4 regions of the Sporosarcina sp. P3 genome follow, and region 1 is predicted to be linked to each of the others. Evidence: riboswitches for the same ligand, from Rfam matches in the RefSeq annotation. Region 1 holds a riboswitch; each other region holds the start of a gene.

Region 1 (3,536 bases):
GTCATATTCTTTAACATTTGGGATGATGCCGATGCCGATACGATAGGTATCGACGTCGACGCCTTCACTTTGTAAGTTTTCCGCAATCAATTCCGCTACTTCCTCAGTGTTACCACTCCAGGACGCATAGGCGATTAAGAATGACACCACTCGCACTCCTCAATCTCTGCTGCGGTTGAACGCATGTAGTACGTTGTTTTCATGCCTGATTTCCATGCTTGCAAGTGCAGATCCAAAATAACAGAAGCACGGATGGAGTTCGGTACATAGATGTTGAATGAAATCGACTGATCGATGTGCTGCTGACGCGCGGCATTTTGCTTAATAGACCAGCGCTGATCCACGATGTAAGCGGAACGACGGTAAATGTCATACGTATTATGATCCAGATCCGGCGCAATGACCGGTAATTTATAGTCTTTCTTCTCTTCATGGTAGAACGGCTTGAACACTGGATCGATGGATGCTGTTGAGCCTGCGATAACCGACGTCGAGCTGTTTGGTGCAACTGCCATCAAGTAGCCGTTACGCATACCGTTCATTGCTACGTCTATGCGCAATTCACGCCATTTATTGGAATCGTATTCGCGTTGCTCGAAATATTCACCTGTTTGCCAATCGGAACCATCAAACAATGGATATGCGCCTTTTTCTTTCGATAATTCCATTGAGGCTTTAATAGTCAAATACGCAATGTTTTCATATAACTCGTCTGCGAAATTCACCGCTTCATCTGACTCCCACTGAATGTTTTTCAATGCAAGTAAATGGTGCCAACCGAATGTGCCGAGTCCAATTCCACGGTAGCGTGCATTGGTGCGTTGTGCTTGGACGACTGGGATTTGGTTCTGATCGATGACGTTGTCGAGCATACGTACTTGGATGCGAATCAAACGATCTAACACGTCTGCTGTCACCGCTCTTCCAAGGTTGATCGATGACAGATTACATACAACGAAATCGCCTGGCTTTGTGCGTGTGACGACCAGATCGTCTTCGAGTGTTACGGATTCATGTGCAGATGCTGACATATTTTGGGTTATTTCTGTGCACAAATTACTAGAATAGATAATTCCTTCATGCTTATTAGCGTTCATACGGTTTACTTCGTCGCGGTAGAACATGAACGGTGTCCCTGTTTCCAGCTGGCTACGCAATATACGTTTCATGATTTCAATCGCTGGAACCGTCTCTCTGGATATATCTTCATTGCGGACACATTCTTCATACTTCTCGCGGAATGTGCCTTGTCCTTTTGTTTCATCATAGAAATCTTCCAATGAATAGCCCATTTTCGTGCGGACTTCATGTGGATCGAATAAATGCCAGTCTTCACGGGACTCAACTTTTTCCATGAACAAGTCCGGCAAGCAGACGCCTGTGAAAATGTCATGCGCGCGCAAACGGTCATCCCCGTTATTGAGCTTGAGGTCGAGGAACGTAAAGATGTCTTGATGCCATACGTCAAGATAAACGGCTACGGCACCTTGACGTTGACCGAGTTGGTCGACGCTGACTGCTGTGTTGTTCAGCTGTTTGATCCAAGGAAGAACACCGCTTGATGCCCCTTCGAAACCACGAATCGACGCACCGCGAGAACGAACTTTCCCCATATAGACACCGATACCGCCACCAAATTTCGACAAGTTCGCGATATCCGTATTGCTGTTGTAAATTCCTTGTAATGAATCGTCGACTGTATCGATAAAGCAGCTAGATAGTTGACCGTGCATCTTACCTGCATTCGATAATGTAGGCGTCGCAACTGTCATGTACAAATTACTCATCGCCCAGTACGCTTCTCCGATTTTATGAATGCGATCTACTGTTTCGTCTTGCATTAACGTCATCGCGATGATCAACCAGCGCTCTTGCGGAAGCTCCACTGACTGTTTCGTAAAGTTCACTGTTACATAGCGGTCTACTAATGTTTTTAGTCCAATATATGTGAATAATAGGTCACGAGAAGGATCGAGTAGCTTACCGATTTCCTGAAGCTCGTCCCGGCTGTATTTTTCTGTCAGAACAGGCGTGTATAAACCTTGTTCCACCAAGCGTTCTACATTTTTCGCAAAATCGGTATAGACATCTGCTCCACGCAATGCTTTTTGCTTTGCATAGACGTCGAATAAATAAATACGCGCCGCTACAAATGTCCAATACGCATTCGCCTCATCAATACGGCTTAAAGATTCCAACACCATCGCGTTCGTCCATTCAGTTGCCGAACTCGCCGGGTGACGCTCTTGGAATTTCTCACTCGCTTGGATCAACGGTTCGATTTGTTTCTTGCCAAATTCTTCTTGTAAGTTTTCCATCAATAAATGAAGTCCCACAGTTTCTTGAATAATAGCCATTATATCCGCTCCCTTTAGTGAATTGATTCGGTTATGTACTAAATTAAAAAAACTCCCGATATAATCGGGAGTCGTCGATTGACGCTTAGTAGATTGCGGAAAGTTTTAGGCAGACTGAAAAAAGACTGCTTTGTGCTTTCACTCTCCAACCCCGAAGAATGTTTTGCTGAGATGACTGGCAGGTCTACTGGCTGGCACATCGTTCTTCCATCTTTCCTTCCCGCCGTAGCAGTGGTTTTCATAAGATAGTCGTCCGTGCCCTCAGTTGCGGGGGCAGCTCCGTTCGTGGCGGATTCCCTTTTAAACGTCGTGGGTACCAATTCATCTAATTGCTATCACACACTATATATAGTGTGTTAATTCATATATAACCCTAACATGTTGTGTTCAAACATGCAAAACAAAAATCGAACCGAAGTTCAGAATCCTTCTTCTGAACTACGATTCGACTTTTGCTATTCAGTATTTTATAGTATATCAAACTTTTTACTTCTTGACTAAATCGTTTGTGTGAATGTTTTTAAATAGAGTGTGAAATAAGTAAAGTTAAGGGATTTCCGCTCCCGCTACAATCCTACTCTCTAACCTAAACCACTTAGAAAATTCACTGTGTTTTTTAGTACCCATTCAAAGTCTTACGATCAAAACTTGAAAAGCGCAATATCATTTCTCCATATCACAAACGGTCTTCTGCTCTTTCAGCTGTTTTTTCCCAACATTCTGCGCCTTTTAGGTCAGGAATGCTGGCTGATTTGAAGACGGGGTTTCTACCAGCTCTTCGTTGTTTCGTGAAGTCGTCAAGTACTTTGAAGGCGATTTTGCCGAGCAGTAGAATGACAATTAGGTTAATAATGGCCATTAGTCCCATGAACAGATCGGCCATATCCCATACTACTTGTACTTTTGCGATGGCGCCGAAATATACCATTGCGAGTACGAGTACTTGGTAGATTCGTTTCCATACGACGTTGGCATTAATAAATTCAATATTCGTTTCGCCATAGTAATAATTTCCGATGATGGAACTGAAAGCGAAGAACATGATCGCAACCGCGATGAAATACGGTGCCCACGCGCCTACTTGTACGGCCATGGAGTTTTGTGTCAAGATGATTCCATTTGCTTCACCTGATTGATACAATCCACCGAGCAAAATAATGAATGCGGTGGCAGAACAGA
Region 2 (3,536 bases), on a different contig from region 1:
CTTCGTCATCCCCCATGCGAAGCACCATTTTCTGACGCATGCTTAGCAGTGCTCCTTCATGGAACTGGTTGATTCGAGCTGGTTCTGTGCTCGCTTGAATAAAGCCTCTTCGATCCGTTAAAATCACTTGCTGTCGTATCAGATTCGATAATTCCGTTACCATTTCATGTCCTAATGTATCAAATTGAAACACTTGTCTCACCTCGAATGGAAACTGCTACTCCTACTAAGTTTACGTTACTTTAGTTTCCACTACAATAGAGAGGTTTCAGATAAGTCGGACTTCTGGAATTCTACCGCTCCATGCCTTTATAAGTAGTTGCAACAGTTCTGCTGTTTCAATGGTGGCAGACTTTCCTAGCGTGACAGATCCACCTCGATCAGTATGTCGCTGTTCTGCAGTTATTCGGTCAATCATCGCGATTTGCTGTTGTTTGGTTGCCTGGTTTATCGAACGAGGCTTGACTGTAGCTGCTTTACGTAGAGGTGTTTTCATTCCGCTTTGACAGGATGCCGCCTCCAAGTAGCAGTTTATTTCTCGGGCTACCCTTTCAATAAACTGGGTAGCCTTTTTTGAATGTAAACCAATTTGCTGGTCAGCTATTGCGGTTTCCCATCCTACCACTTCAATTTGTATAGTACGTCCCCATATACTCTCAATGCCATTTAGCAAACGTACAAGTATGGTACAAGTACGTACCAATTCTTTTTCCCGCATAACATGTGGTAATTGAATATACGAATGTAGCACTGCCTTTTCTTGTTGTTCATGATTATGAAAATGCACTACAACACCCTCACTTCCAAGTAGTCGCTTCATTAAACCGATGGCAGAAACCTTTTTATGTGCAATAGAAGAAACGTCAGCGACACGAGAGAATCGCTCAAAGTTAAAATTGCCAAGTGGGCATCCAAAAGTGCGTTCTACTTGTTCAGCATCAAATAAACTCCAAGAGCTGCATGCTTTTACTTGTTCCATAAAATAATCGGGTATACGTATATGCTTTTCTTTTACCTTACTTGATAAAAATGATGCAATTCTACTGTCGGCAATATCCATAGCATATTGCCGAACTCCCGTCTTTCGCTGATAGAATGACTTTCCGAAGAAGGACATAATTTCAGCTGGCAAAGTCACATAGCCATGACTCAGTATCCAATATGCTTCCTGTACTTTTTGCAAGCGCTGGACAGTTTCATTTTGCATGGCGGCCATAGCTATGAGCATGAGTCTTTCCTGAGGCAGTCCTAACCTTTTATCGTCATAATCGGACGTGACAAATTCATTCATATATTGCTGCAACTGCTCAGAAGAAATCAGTTGATCACGTTCCGCTACAATCTGTAAGCCAAGCCATTTGATTTCACTTACTGAATAGTTATAAATCCATTGACCGTATAACCCGTCCTGTAACAATTTCCTTACTACTTGATGAAATCCTGAATACACGGGTCTTCCACGTTGTTGTTCTGCTTGCTTATACAATATCTGCAACAACGCATATTCATGTAAATGTTCTCTTGTCTGTTCATATACTCTCATGTTGCGGTCTCCTTTCGTAAACAACAAAAAACAATCATTCCGCCTCTTCGGCAAGATGATTGCAATAGTTGTGAATGAGGAAACAAATTCAGGTAGTTTGAATATACTCCACGCAAAAAACATAGAGACAGATACCTTTTTTGCTCCCACTCCTCAACCCCCGAAGAAAGTGTTGCTATTACGAAACGTGGCAGGTCTCCTGGCTTCACTTCATCCTTCCGTTAGTGCCTTCCCATGTCTCCATAGTGGCTAATTCTAACGGTCGTCCGTGTGTACAGTTGCGGGGACAGCTCCGGTTTACGGATTCCCTTTTATACCTTGATAGGTACCAACGCATCGTGCAAACTCGTTTATTTGATTGAATTCATTTTATCATGGATAACATAGAGGGTGGTAGCGTTTGTTTTATTTAGAAGCAAGGCATAACTTAACAGGGTACCTATGCACAAAACTACTGTGAGTCCATCCACAATCGTTTTTGCTAGGCACCCTGTATCGAGCTTTCTTCATTACTTACATTAGTTGTTGTTCGCATAGACAGCCGCACTCCGCCAATCCTTGAACATACGCTTCTTCCCACGTAATCCCATGGATGAAACCATTCTCTGAGTAACCTGTGATCAAATAAAACGTCTCATTTTGCTCTGGTAGTGTTGAATTGTTTTGATAGTGGTTGTTTTGCATTAAAATTACCTCCTGGATTTGTATTTTTCTTAGTATATGCCTTGTCGGGATATAAAAGAATATGTCCTTTGCCTTTATAAAAAATGGTAGCGCTTACATTCAAAGGTCATAGGAGAGAACATTCTTTATATGTTTCCGATTATATATAGTAAAGGCATATTTCATAATTCAGTTAATTCTGTTTATTGTATCACAAATAAAATTATAAGTAAATAAAGAAATTATAATTCTCTATTAACTATTGTGAATTTTTTAAATGAACATATGACTTCTCTATCATTCAATGAATGAAATGCACTCCGAAATACTTCTTTCTATAGAAAAATATCTCCCTAAGTCCTCGTTACGACTTAGAGAGATCAATAGTGATTAAGACATTTGCTTTTCGCAAATGTCGATCACTGCTTTGACAGAGTCAGCTGAATGATCGAGAGCTGTTTGTTCTTCCGCTGTTAATGGGAGTTCAATTACACTCTCGATCCCATTTCCACCTAAAACAGTAGGAACGCCTAAATAAATATTTTGATATCCATATTCGCCTTCTAAATAAGCGATAGATGGCATAATTCGTTTCTTATCTTTTATAATTGCTTCCGCCATCTCCACCAAAGCCGCCGCAGGTGCGTAATACGCGCTACCATTACCTAACAACGAGACGATCTCGCCGCCGCCTTTTCGAGTACGCTCCACAATTGCTTCCAATCGTTCATTCGAAATGATTTTATCCAATGGAATGCCTCCAGCGTAAGAATAACGCACAAGTGGAACCATATCATCACCATGTCCACCAAGGACAAAGCCGGAAATATCTTCTACGGAAATATTCAATTCTTCCGAGATGAACGTATTAAAACGGGCAGTATCCAGCACACCCGATTGACCGATTACGCGGTTTTTAGGAAAACCGGTTGTTTTATAGCAAACATATGTCATCGCATCTACCGGGTTACTTAAAATCAACACCACGCTGTCTGGTGCGTAACGCTTCACTTGTTCAGAAACAGAACGCATAATCTTCGCATTGGTCGCAACTAAATCATCACGACTCATACCTGGTTTCCGCGCGACGCCGGCTGTAATGATCACCATTGCAGCGCCTTCAATATCCTCGTAATTTGAAGTGCCTGTAATACGGGAATTGAACTGTTGCACAGGACTTGTCTGAAGGAGATCCAGTGCTTTACCTTTGGTAGGATTGGAGAGGTCTGGAATATCGACCAATACGATGTCCCCTAATTCCTTCTGCGCTGCCATCAATGCAGCAGTCGCACCTGTATGACCCGCTCCGATGACTGCAATTTTATGTCGT
Region 3 (3,536 bases), on a different contig from region 1:
GGTGTAACGGATGTTGCAACCTTACGTTTCTCTTCAGAAGCTTTGGTTCGGACATTGATTGTGTTTGCGGCAATCTTCGTATTAATTTTGATCATGAATGCGCTATTCATTAAACGGCAAAGTATATTATCTTTGTTCCGTGTAACGACTGTGACGCAACAGCGGGTCAAAAAGATGACAGTATTCCAGGCGGTCATCGGTGTGTTGGGTATTCTACTCATTGTATTCGGCTATTATTTATCATCCCGATTGTTTAGTAGTGTGTTCCTTGGTGATCAGCTATTTCTGGTCATGATCATCATACTAGCTTCAGTAATCATGGGAACCTATTTGTTCTATAAAGGCTCGGTCAGCTTTATCTTTAATCTGATTCGTAAACATAAAGGGGGGTATCTGAACGTTAACGACGTGCTGTCTCTCTCTTCAATTATGTTTCGAATGAAATCAAATTCCTTTCTATTAATGATTATTACTTCATTATCTGCGCTATCCATAGCGTTACTGTCGTTAAGTTATATATCATACTACTCAGTAGAGAAGACCGTAGAGCGAACTATTCCGGCCGACTTCACTATTCCTGATACTACACGTGCAAAGGAATTTACACAGGCACTTGAAAGTAAAAATATTTCTTATACTGAGACAGCTGTTGATCTATTGACTACACCTGTGGATTTATTGAGAGTGCTATCTATTCCTGGTGGGGAGAGTCAAAATATGAGTTATACCGACACAGAAATGATTGTCATTAGTGATGAAGGATTGTCGGAAATAGATGTAGCAGAGAAGGAAGTACTCTTCATTAACTTCGATAGCTTGACGGAAAATTTCATGAAATTTCAAACAGACCAGCAAATCGTATTTCGAGGCAAAGAGCATATGTATGATCTAACACTGAAAGGGATAGAAAAAACAGCTGTCCTTCCAACGCGTGTGACCTATGCTTTCGTTGTCGCAGTGGTGGATGATCAAGTATTCGGGAAGATGAATAAAGATAAAGATCCGTCTATAACATCTGAATTTACAGAGTATCATGGAGTGGATATAGACAATGAAAATGATCTAGAAAAAGCAAATGAATTATTTAGTGTGTTGGGAATAAACGACTGGGCAGGACATGAATCGAAGTTTGAGGAAAGAACTGAACAAATGCAAGGTGCGGGCATGATCATGTTCATCGTGGGATTCCTCGGTCTCGCCTTCCTTATTACGTCTGGCTGTATACTATACTTTAAACAGATGGACGAAAGTGAAGATGAAAAATCGAACTACACTATTCTTCGTAAACTCGGCTTTACACAAACGGATTTACTTAAAGGGGTTCAACGAAAGCAGCTATTTAATTTCGGCATTCCATTGGTCGTCGGTCTTTTACACAGCTATTTTGCTGTGAAATCCGGCTGGTTCCTATTCGGTACGGAAATGTTAGCACCTACGATTATTGTGATGTTCATCTACACGGTACTATATTCTATATTTGGCTTGCTATCCGTATTGAACTATAAACGTGTAATCAAAGATTCTTTATAACCAAGTGATCCCCCTGACACATCTAAGTCAGGGGGATTTTACTATGAATTAGTTACTACCTACCAATTCAGTAACCACAATTTGATATGCTTTATCCAAATTAGCTAGTTGCACAATTTTTTCTGCAGTGTTATTCGCCTGATCTTCGAAAATCTGTTTTTTTATATCTTTTACTAGTAAAGAGAGGGGGGTGGAGTGAGTGCTCACTCGGTCCGACATCAGTGTATCTTTTAGTAAGTTTGTAAAGTCATCAATTGTTTGATTGTGCATGAATCATTCTCCTCATCGTGTGTGTATTGGTTCGTTGACATAAAAAAACATCCGTCCGGTAAATGCTTGGAAGGATGTTAAGTGGGAAGCCATGACGAAGTAAACGGTTCGGCAGGAAATACATCTACGTTGGATCGATAGAAACTGTATCGAAGCCACCTAATGAATGTCCTGATTCCGTTTTTTCGTACGTCGGCTTGTGTATGATTTTTCATAAGCCGCACTTGACACCTCCTATCCGCGTAGGGTATTGGTGTGTACTGATCTAGGCAGGTCTCCTGGCTCGTCTTCATCGTATAATCCACCTTCCCATTTCCCTTGCGGTAAAACAGTGGTAACGAATTATACTCCAACTCACAGTTGCGGGACAGCATCGGTTTTTCACCGATTTCCCTTTTAAGCGTTTAAGAAAAATAAACGCACCTATCTCTAACACGATATTCAGTTGCTCTTTCAGTATATCACGCTTATTTATGAAATGAACAAAAATAATGTTACACTGCTACTACAACACGGAATGACACTAATTCGACGGAACGCACCGCTTGGAATGTCGGTCTTACCGTCCCGTTCTATAGATCAATGTTTAGTGGATGAACGAATGTCGAGTAGCGCTCCTTTGATGTAAATACACACTAATAAATACGACAAGCTCAGAAGCAGGAATGGACAACCAAATACCATTTAATCCGAAAATGCGTGGTAAAATCATTAGGAAAATTAACATGACGATGATTTCACGTGACGCGGTGATCCAAGTAGCCATCCGTACATTGCCGACAGACTGATAATAGGTCATCATGACAAAGTTCGTACCTGTGAACAAATAAGCGAAGAAGAACAGGTTAATTCCAGTAGTAGCCAAATCTCTAACGGCTTGTGGGAAGTCTCCGAAAATCGATACGATAGGCCCTGCTGCGAATTGGCCGACAAGGAAAAACACAGCGCCCGCGATCATGACAGTAAGAGTGGCCTTTTTTACAGTTTCCTTCATCCGTGCTCGATTACCAGAGCCTTGATAATAACTGATCAGCGGCTGAATCGCGCCGCCCATTCCTAGGAATAGCATCAGCATAACACTGTGCACATAGTTCAAAATAGAGAACGCCGCAACGCCTTCCGTACCAGCCATCCGTTCGAATGCAATATTGTGCGTAATAGTAAAAAAAGAGATTCCCAACTCGGAAAGGAAGCTCGGAAAACCAATGAATAGAATAGCTAGGAATAGCTTTCTATTGAATCGTAAGCGAATTAGTTTTAAATTATTGTTTTTCTTAAAAAAGTGGGTGACTAGTACTAACATGCCCAAAAAGGAAGCGATAATTGTAGCACTTGCAGCACCGGCGACGCCATAATCTAGAATGAATAAAAACACATAATTCAAGATGATGTTCACGACGGACGTTACAATTAACCCGGCCATTGAAAGGTTCGGTGCTCCATCATTGCGCACGAAAATGCTAAACGTGTTTTCTACAGTAAAGATAAAACCAAACAGTAAAATCACAAATAAGTATTGTGATACATAAGGGAAAGTGGTCGTATTCGCTCCTAACGCATACGCTAGCGGATCTCTAAAAATAAAGGCGGTCAAGCCTATTATAGTGGTGAATAAGAAAATAGAGACGATCGCATGTGTGAAAATCGAACGAGCTTTTTGCACATCTTTGGCACCCATCGCCATAGAGTATTTCGTAGCGGCGCCTATACCAATCCACAAAGAAATAGCAAAAAAG
Region 4 (3,536 bases), on a different contig from region 1:
CTTTAACTTTTAAGACTTCCCCTGCCGGCATGACTGTAAAGCGTTCGTTTTCAAGTTTTTCAACAATCGCTTCAGGATTATCTGTTGTAACTTTTACAATAAAACGATGATCCGGTGTATATTCCAATGTGCCTTTCTCACCAACGACTTCAGCTAAAACCAGCATCTGTTCTGCTGTGATCATTTTATTAGCAACACCAGGCGAAACGGAAAATTCAAATATATTCTCGATCGGCTGCCTCACCAAAAATGGGTTTTCCACTTCTTCTTCTGAAACCATAGATAAAGCCTTTAATGCCATATCCATTGACTGAACCTTTTCTTTTGGCTCTGGTTCTTGCACAGGAGCCTGCTCGGGCACCTTACTTATGATTTCCTCATATCCTGACCGCGCCTCTCCGGTTTCCTGATCAAGCGCCCATGGTTCTGCTTCCTTTTTCAAACGCTGATGCGGTTTTAAACTTTGTTTACCTTCTCCCAACGTATATTTACGTTGGTAACCGCGCGGTGTAATAATCTTTCCATCATAAAAGAAAGTGGAAGAGTTACCGATAATGACAGTCGTCAGCATTCCAATATCATGCTCAAGCATTTCCGATAATGTCGTTAGGACAATACGCTGGTTTTCACGATACGCACTTTTCACCAGGCCTACAGGCGTATCAGGGGAGCGATATTTTAGTAAGATATTCTGTGCTTCTACAATTTGACGCGTCCGGCGTCCGCTCTTTGGATTGTATAAAGCAATGACAAAATCCGCCATCCCGGCAGCTTCAATACGTTTTTCGATAACAGTCCATGGTGTCAGATGGTCACTCAAACTGATCGTACAAGAATCATGCATAACAGGTGCACCCAGTAAGCTTGCACATGAGTTAATAGCTGAAATACCTGGAACGATTTCTACATCAATTCCCTCTGCTTCAGTCCAGCCCTTTTCGACCAGCACCTCATACACTAATCCAGCCATGCCATACGCACCTGAATCACCACTGGAAATTACTGAGACAATACCGCCTGCCTCCGCTTTCTTAACAGCATCTTGTGCACGTGAAACTTCTTCAGTCATTCCTGTGCTGACAATAGACTTCGCCGTTACCAAATGCTTAATCAGCTCTACATACGTTTTATAACCAATAATATAATCACTTGCTTGCAGTGCGTCTAATGCCCGTCCCGTAATATGTTCAGTAGCACCGGGACCAAAGCCGACGACATAAATTTTTCCCTTTTTCATGATTTCCCTCCAAATAAAAATGCCTACACTCCTTTTCAGGGGAGTGTAGGCACGTGAAAGTATATTAGAAGTCATACTAAAAAAAACAATTAATATTATTGTCCCGCCCATACTTCTCCCACCGAAAAGTAAAGTGTCATTTAAATAAGCAGGTTTCCTGACTCAAGCTTCACTTTACTCTTACACCTTCCCAATTTCTCAGTGGTATTGTAATTTCATCAGCATTTACAGTAGCGGGGGCTGTACTAGAATTTCACTAGTTTCCCTTTTAACTCACAATGTGAGCACTTATTTAAATTAGTTTATTTAATTTTCATAAATATAACACATAATCTTCTAATCTACAAACCTACTTTGGTTTATTTTCTATACCCTTCTGATAGACTATCTCTTCTTTCTGAATTTCTTTGTTTTCTATTCTCAAGAAAACTCGTCCTCAGTGCAACCATGATCGCAAGCTAGAGGCATTCAGTAAATCTTTACATTTTAGAATATCGCAGTCAAAGTCAAGCATAGCTATACATTTACAAACTACTCACTACTTGAATTAGTGGGTTATGAACTATTAGGATAGACTACAGTGTTAATTACGGGAAGAAATTTAAAACTCTAAAAAACCTCTTTCCAAAAACTCGGAAAGAGGTTGTAAAGGTTGATATGAAATCAATATTAACGTTTTGAGAACTGAGGTGCACGACGAGCGCCGCGAAGACCATATTTTTTACGTTCCTTCATACGTGGATCACGTGTTAGGAATCCTGCTGATTTAAGTGCTGCACGGAAATCAGGATCTACAGTAAGCAATGCACGAGCAACGCCGTGACGGATTGCGCCTGCTTGACCTGTGTAACCTCCACCGTGAACGTTAACGTGGATATCGTAGCTTCCAAGTGTTTCCGTTGTAACTAGTGGTTGTTTAATGATTTCACGAAGTGTTTCGAATGGTACGTAGTCTTCTACGTCACGATTATTGACGACAATTTTGCCTTCGCCAGGAATTAGACGTACACGAGCTACTGAACTTTTACGACGGCCAGTGCCGATATATTGTACTTGTGCCAAGTGGGTTTCCTCCTCTTAATTAACCGCGAAGCTCGAAAGCTTCTGGTTTTTGTGCTGCATGCTGATGTTCTGGACCAGCAAATACGTGTAATTTCTTGATTGTTTGACGACCTAGAGGACCGTTTGGAAGCATTCCTTTAATCGCAAGTTCAAGCATTTTTACAGGGTAGTTTGTACGCATTTCTAGAGCAGTACGTGACTTGATGCTACCTGTGTAACCAGAGTGACGGTAGTACATTTTATCTTTCAACTTGTTACCAGTCAATTGGATTTTTTCAGCGTTGATGATGATGACGTGATCGCCTGTATCAACATGTGGTGTAAACGTTGGTTTATGTTTACCGCGTAAAAGAGTTGCAACTTCTGAAGCAAGACGACCAAGCGTTTGTCCTTCAGCGTCGACAACTAGCCATTTACGTTCGACTTCGTGACCTTTAGCCATGAATGTTGTGCGCATATTGTATTTCCTCCTAAAATATCAAATCTGTTCCCTGTTTTCTCTATCCCTAAACACAAATAAACTTCCGGGGCTTGTTTGTGGGGTTATTGAAATACCATTTATCATGTTATCCTTTATTGCCAATAAAGTCAAGCGTTTTTATGTATACGCCAGGATTAGTTGCCATGACTTCAATATGTGACTTCTAGTAAGTACAAACCGTGTGCCGCCGCAGTTTTCCCTGCTCTTTGGCGATCTTTCGCCTCGAGTATTTTTTGGATATCTTCAGGCTCGTCCCAACCAATGCCGACTGCTAACAAAGCACCAGCAATCGTACGAACCATATTGTAAAGAAATCCATCTCCTTCCACTTCAAGAACTAGTTCGTCCTGATGCCGTTCAAGTGTTAGTTTTCGGATCGTGCGGACTTTATTCGAAGTAGCGGTCTTCGCCGAACAGAAACTTGTAAAGTCATGTGTACCGATTAAATAGGCAGCACCTGCCTTCATTCGTTCTATATCCGGATTCCATCTACCTAAATGAACAGCAAAATTACGTTCGAATGGACTTTGCAATTCTCCATAGGACCATTTATATCGATACGTTTTGCCTTTTGCACCGTAACGGGCGTGAAAGTCTTTAGACACCTGTTCAATCGCAGTTATACGAATGTCCTTAGGTAGCAATACATTCAATGCCATCAGCCAACGATCACCTAAATCAAGAGGTGTGTCAAAATGAATGACCTGACCTAACGCATGAACACCGGCATCGGTTCGTCCGCTTGCTACCGCGTGT

The links. Region 1 has a riboswitch for cobalamin ahead of CSV61_RS07690 (ribonucleoside-diphosphate reductase subunit alpha). Riboswitches for the same ligand answer to the same signal wherever they lie in the genome.
Region 2: another riboswitch for cobalamin. It lies ahead of CSV61_RS05605 (ribonucleotide reductase N-terminal alpha domain-containing protein); the one in region 1 lies ahead of CSV61_RS07690 (ribonucleoside-diphosphate reductase subunit alpha).
Region 3: another riboswitch for cobalamin. It lies ahead of CSV61_RS14335 (hypothetical protein); the one in region 1 lies ahead of CSV61_RS07690 (ribonucleoside-diphosphate reductase subunit alpha).
Region 4: another riboswitch for cobalamin. It lies ahead of cobJ (precorrin-3B C(17)-methyltransferase); the one in region 1 lies ahead of CSV61_RS07690 (ribonucleoside-diphosphate reductase subunit alpha).

The regions. Positions count from the first base shown of each region.
Region 1 is NZ_PDZE01000005.1:29,759-33,294, reverse strand. It holds gene CSV61_RS07695 (flavodoxin) at 1-147, opposite strand, end outside; gene CSV61_RS07690 (ribonucleoside-diphosphate reductase subunit alpha) at 135-2,357, opposite strand; cobalamin riboswitch at 2,518-2,694, opposite strand; gene CSV61_RS07685 (alanine/glycine:cation symporter family protein) at 3,034-3,536, opposite strand, start outside.
Region 2 is NZ_PDZE01000003.1:265,614-269,149, forward strand. It holds gene CSV61_RS05600 (CdaR family transcriptional regulator) at 1-193, opposite strand, end outside; gene CSV61_RS05605 (ribonucleotide reductase N-terminal alpha domain-containing protein) at 269-1,543, opposite strand; cobalamin riboswitch at 1,717-1,891, opposite strand; gene CSV61_RS16705 (hypothetical protein) at 2,057-2,227, opposite strand; gene mdh (malate dehydrogenase) at 2,597-3,536, opposite strand, start outside.
Region 3 is NZ_PDZE01000014.1:13,234-16,769, forward strand. It holds gene CSV61_RS14330 (FtsX-like permease family protein) at 1-1,530, shown strand, start outside; gene CSV61_RS14335 (hypothetical protein) at 1,579-1,800, opposite strand; cobalamin riboswitch at 2,052-2,242, opposite strand; gene CSV61_RS14340 (MATE family efflux transporter) at 2,387-3,536, opposite strand, start outside.
Region 4 is NZ_PDZE01000003.1:121,223-124,758, forward strand. It holds gene cobJ (precorrin-3B C(17)-methyltransferase) at 1-1,237, opposite strand, end outside; cobalamin riboswitch at 1,368-1,544, opposite strand; gene rpsI (30S ribosomal protein S9) at 1,907-2,299, opposite strand; gene rplM (50S ribosomal protein L13) at 2,319-2,756, opposite strand; gene truA (tRNA pseudouridine(38-40) synthase TruA) at 2,930-3,536, opposite strand, start outside.